2 linked regions of the Prochlorococcus marinus str. MIT 1013 genome follow. The protein of the gene in region 1 interacts with the protein of each later gene in a pairwise test. Links are inferred from orthologs where the notes say so. Each region holds a gene or a part of one and is shown in the gene's direction. Other genes may lie near its edges.

Region 1 (2,977 bases):
AATGTGGCCACATTCACACCTGGCATATAGCGCGTGAGATTCCACATACAACAGGAAAGTGAAATCCCTGCATCAAGTCAATTATATAATCAAATTTGTTTTGCCATTGCAGCAAGGCATTACCCTCCTGGTCATAGATTGCCCAGTACTAGGCAACTGGCAATGCAAACAGGTTTACATCGAAACACTATAAGTAAAGTTTATCGACAACTTGAGACTGATGGCGTCGTTGAGGCTATCGCTGGCTCAGGTATCTATGTTCGAGATCAACAAAAACAAAAAGACCTCAGAAGTAGCTCTCATTCAATACGTAAAAAAGGCATCAAAGACATAGACCATGAAGTGAGGAAAAGTATTGATGAATTGTTAAATGCTGGATGCACTTTGCAGCAAACCAGAGAGTTATTTACTCGTGAAATTGATTGGAGATTAAGATGTGGAGCTCGCTTACTTGTTAGTACACCCAGAGAAGATATTGGGGCATCGTTATTAATTGCTGAAGAATTGGCTCCTCATTTAGATGTCCCAGTCGAGGTTGTACCAATGGAGGAATTAGAAAGTGTTTTAGAAAGTTCAAGTAAAGGTACCGTTGTAACAAGCAGATATTTCTTACAACCTTTAGAAGAATTAGCCAAGCGACACAAAGTGAGAGCAGTCGCTGTAGATCTCAGTGATTTTCAAAAAGAACTAACTATTTTAAAAAAGCTGCGCTCAGGGAGTTGTGTAGGAATAGTAAGTATAAGTCCAGGGATCCTGAGGGCTGCAGAGGTTATCTTGCATAGCATGCGTGGCAATGAAATACTTTTGATGACTGCAAATCCAGATGTAGGAAGCCGATTAATTGCTTTATTGAGAGCTGCTAGTCATGTGATTTGTGATAGCCCTAGCTTGCCTGTTATTGAACATACTTTGAGACAAAATAGATCTCAATTAATGAGAATGCCACAAATTCATTGTGCACAAAAGTATCTTAGTGACTCTACAATTGAAGAGTTGAGTAAGGAGATTGGTCTCCTCGAGTAAACATTGCATTTTAAATCAATGTTTAGATCACTAAGATCCGATTTCGCAATAATAAAAGAAAGAGATCCAGCCGCAAGAGGTGTTTGGGAAATATTATTCTGCTATCCGGGCTTTCAAGCTTTATCAATACATAGAATCAGCCATAAACTTTGGAAATACAATCTCCCTCTTCTTCCAAGGTTACTCAGTCACTTCACTAGATTTTTGACTGGTGTAGAAATTCATCCAGGTGCCCAGATCGGTAAAGGTGTTTTTATTGATCACGGAATGGGTGTGGTTATTGGAGAAACAAGTGAAATAGGTGATCGATGCTTGCTATATCAAGGAGTCACTTTGGGCGGCACTGGAAAAGAAAGTGGCAAGAGACACCCAACTCTTGAAGCAAATGTAGTTGTAGGTGCAGGAGCTAAAGTCCTTGGAGGAATTTGCGTAGGAACTAATACAAGAATCGGGGCTGGTTCAGTAGTAGTAAAAAATGTGGAGGCAAATAGCACTGTTGTTGGAATACCTGGAAGGATAGTTCATCAGAGTGGTGCCAAAATAAATCCCTTAGCTCATTCTGCACTGCCAGATACAGAAGCAAACGTTCTTAGAAATCTTATGGAAAGAATTGATCAATTAGAAAGTGATATTATGGGACTTCAAGATTTAGTGATTAATATTCAAACCAATAGAAAAAAAGAAGATATAATTATTGGGGAGTCACAGAACTTAAGAGATAAAGAAATTATAGAATTCATTGGAGATGATTAACTGAGAAAATCGATTCATTGATAAGCTTAAAATCCTATTTAAAGTAAGAAAGGTAATCTTTTACTCTCAAAATTGAGTAACCTAATCGTACAAAATAGTCCTATCAAATTAAATAGTAAAAGTAAGATTGAATTTTGATAATTTATAGAGCCATTAATAATACTATCTCTAAGAGGATCTAAAATCTGATAAATAAAGTTTAAATTTGTAATCCACTCTAAAGCTCCTAAGCTTTCTTTCCTATAAAGTATTGGTGAAATCAAAAAAACCAACTGAAGTACTATAGGAACCAACTGTGCAAAATCTGTAAATCGAACGCTAATTAGACAAATTATTACAGGGAACCAATATATAAAAATAAATAAATTCAAAAATGGTATCCATGAATATATTAATACATTACTTATCAATGAAAATTTTAAAAAAAGAAATACAAAAAAAACTAATATGAAAGACTGAACAAAAGTTTGTAATTGAAAAGACCATTCTTCTAAAGTATAAAAAATAGGCTTTAGATTCATATTCTTAATATTCGATGAATTATATGAAAAAAGATTAGGTGAATTAGAAATTGATGCACTGATTGTATTCCAAATAACCAAACCAAAGCCTAAGTATATAAAGTAAGACTTAAAATCTTCTACTGAAAAAACTGTACCATAAACAATTCCTAAAGTACCTATAGATAATAGATTTGAAAAACCTAACCAAAAACTTCCAAGGGTGGTTCTAGCAAACCTTGCTCTTGATCTTGAAGTTGCTGTATACCACCATGCCTTCCTAGTTTTAAAAGCAAATTTAAAATTATCAAATAACATTTTGACGATAATAGTCTTGAGTATGATAATAATTCAAAGCCGCATCTAAAGGACCATCATATGCAATAGAACCATGACTAAAAACAATTCCTCTATTACAAAACTGTTTTAAAAGTTCTTCAGAATGACTAGCTAAAAACAAAGTTGCAGCTGATTCCATAAATTGCTTCATTCTCTCTTCAGCACGATCACAAAAATCAGCATCACCAGTACCAAAGCCTTCATCTATAGCTAAACAATCATGAGGACTTGAAGTGAGAATTGAAAAAATTAATCTTGCAGACATACCCTCACTATAGGTTTTTATAGGTAAAGAGATATATGAACCAAGTCCTGAAAAATCTACTATTTCATCTATAAAAGATTCAAATCCATCTAGGCTA
Region 2 (2,879 bases), 580 kb from region 1 along the record:
ATAAAAGAAGAACTAGACAAAAAGAATCCAGCAGCATTAATCATAGAAATACCTAGTAATCCTCTATTGCAATGTGTTGACCTGATATCTATTTCAAAATTAGCGCAAGATAAAAACATCCCAATCATCGTTGACGACACCATCGGTTCATCTCTAAACGTTCATCTTACTCCTTATGCAGATGTGGTTTTTAGCTCACTTACAAAAAGTTTTGCTGGGAGAGGAGATATTCTTGCTGGCAGTACTGTCATAAGTCCTTACTCCAAATGGAAAAAGGAATTAGCTGAGATCATTCCAAAAGTTGCATTATCTACCCTATCTGATTCAGATGCTATCGAGCTTGAAAAAACTAGTCGAGACGTAGAGGATCGCTTAAGAAGGTTAAACATTTCTTGCTTAAAGCTGAAAGAAAAATTAGAAACAAAAAAAGAAATTTCAAAAGTGTTACATCCACAATATTGTAAAAATTTTAATTCGCTATTAAAAGAAGGAGGAGGTTATGGATGTCTATTATCGTTTGAACTTAAAGGAGGAATTGAAGAATCAAAAAGAGTTTATGATTCATTAAGAGTAAGCAAAGGACCAAGTTTAGGTACAAATTTTACATTGGTTTGTCCATATGTTCAGTTGGCTCACTTCAAAGAATTAAAATGGGCTGAAAGTTGCGGGGTCTCGGAACACTTATTAAGAGTGTCTGTAGGACTAGAAAATGAAGATGAATTATGGTCAAGATTTAATTCAGTAATATAAAAAAATCACTAATAAAGATTATCTAAATAACCACTTAACGAGATTTTTATATAGATTTAGAGTATCAGTTAATTAAGTCATTTTAAAAATGTCAAGAATCTATGAAGACAATAGTTTTGCTATTGGTCATACACCATTGGTCAAACTTAATTCGATCACAAAAAACGCAAACGCAACAGTACTTGCAAAGATAGAAGGCCGTAACCCTGCCTACAGTGTCAAATGCAGAATAGGAGCAAATATGATCTGGGATGCTGAAAAGAAAGGTTTACTAAATAAAGATAAAGTTATTATTGAACCAACATCTGGAAATACTGGAATAGCCCTTGCTTATACAGCCGCTGCTAGAGGTTACAAATTAATCCTCACGATGCCTGAGTCCATGTCAATTGAACGTAGGAGGATGATGGCTGTTCTTGGTGCTGAATTAATACTTACTGAAGCAGCAAAAGGGATGCCTGGCGCCATTGCAAAAGCGAAGGAAATAGCAGATAGCGATCCTCAAAAGTACTTCATGCCAGGACAATTTGATAATCCAGCTAACCCAGAAATACATTTTAAAACGACTGGTCCTGAAATTTGGGATGATACCGATGGACAAATTGATGTTTTAGTTTCTGGCGTAGGGACAGGTGGAACAATAACAGGTATTTCACGTTACATTAAGCAAGAAAAAAATCATTCATTATTATCTGTTGCCGTAGAGCCCAGTCATAGTCCAGTGATAACACAAACCCTCAATGGAGAACAAGTAAAGCCTGGTCCTCACAAAATCCAAGGTATTGGAGCTGGGTTTATTCCTAAAAACCTTGACTTATCGGTAGTTGATCAAGTTGAGCAAGTCTCTAATGATGAGTCTATTGCAATGGCATTGCGGTTAGCACAAGAAGAAGGTTTACTTGTTGGCATCTCATGTGGTGCAGCTGCCGCTGTAGCCGTAAGACTAGCCGAAAAAGAAGAATTCGCAGGAAAGACAATCGTTGTAGTTCTACCTGACCTTGCTGAAAGATATATTTCATCCATAATGTTTGAGAATGTTCCTACAGGAGTTATTAAAGAACCATTATTAGCCTAATTTTAAGTTTATACAATTGACTCCGGTGTTATCAACATCGCGTCTCCATAGGAGAAAAATCGATATTTTTTACTAATCGCATTTTGATATAGCTTCAACATACGCTTTCGACCAATAAGAGCACTAACCAAGAGTAGTAGTGAGCTCTTAGGAAGGTGGAAATTAGTAAGCAATCCATCGATTACGCAAAATTTAAATCCTGGTTTAATCACAAGGTTCACTTTTCCCTCAAATGGTTTCAAGTTGCCTCCACCGGAAAGGTAAGCAGCTTCAAGAGCTCTAACACTTGTAGTACCAACAGCAAAAACTTTTCCCCCACCTTCCTTGCAATTATTTATCGTTCTTATGGTCTCATCAGTAACCTCTACCCACTCACTGTGTAAATGAAGTTGAGATAGGTCTTCATTCTCTAATGTTCTAAAAGTTCCTAGACCAACATGCAAGGTAATTTGTGCAATCCTAATACCTCTGATTTTTAAAATTTCTATAAGTTCATCACTTAGATGTAAACCCGCTGTGGGAGCAGCTATAGCACCTGGCTTCGAAGCATATCTAGTCTGATATCTTTCCTCATGCTCACAAGATTTATCTTTATCTATATATGGAGGTAATGGGACTTCACCATACAAATCAAGTAGACTTGCCATTTCCTTCCTACTAGTAAACTCTTTAGGGAATTGAATAATTCTTCCACCTGTACTCTCATCTTTATCAACAACCTTTAAACATAAAGAATTATCTTGAGACTTATCCAGCCATAATTGATCACCTCTTCTCATACGCCTAGCAGGACGACCTAAACAAAGCCATTGGCCATTTTCTCTAGGTTCCATTAGTAACAATTCACCTAAACCTCCCCCTGATAATCGAATTTTTATTCTCGCCTTAATAACACGGGTATTGTTAACAACTAAAAGATCACCAGCCTTCAAGCTATCTTTCAAGTCCAAGATCTTTGCGTGCATAAGATTTAAAGAATCCTCTAATCCTTCTTTAACAATCATCAATTTTGCATCATGCCTACACTTAGTAGGTGATTGAGCAATTAAATCTT

What was found. The genes of interacting proteins can lie anywhere in the genome.
Region 2: the proteins of cysE (region 1) and cysK interact in binary tests that used the Escherichia coli proteins (3 or more experiments, as listed by UniProt). The link is inferred for Prochlorococcus marinus str. MIT 1013 from one-to-one orthologs.

The regions. Positions count from the first base shown.
Region 1 is NZ_CP114778.1:1,312,012-1,314,988, forward strand. What follows is about bases 12-2,908. They hold cysE (serine O-acetyltransferase), read left to right. Parts: upstream 12-1,041; coding sequence 1,042-1,776; downstream 1,777-2,908. Other genes in these bases: O5633_RS07805 (GntR family transcriptional regulator), read left to right, coding at 34-1,023; O5633_RS07815 (ABC transporter permease), read right to left, coding at 1,815-2,594; O5633_RS07820 (ATP-binding cassette domain-containing protein), read right to left, coding at 2,584-2,908. Outside these bases: more of O5633_RS07820, read right to left, coding at 2,909-2,977.
Region 2 is NZ_CP114778.1:1,892,096-1,894,974, reverse strand. Bases 33-2,831 are described here. They hold cysK (cysteine synthase A), read left to right. Parts: upstream 33-838; coding sequence 839-1,825; downstream 1,826-2,831. Other genes in these bases: queA (tRNA preQ1(34) S-adenosylmethionine ribosyltransferase-isomerase QueA), read right to left, coding at 1,834-2,831; O5633_RS10740 (PLP-dependent transferase), read left to right, coding at 33-750. Outside these bases: more of O5633_RS10740, read left to right, coding at 1-32; more of queA, read right to left, coding at 2,832-2,879.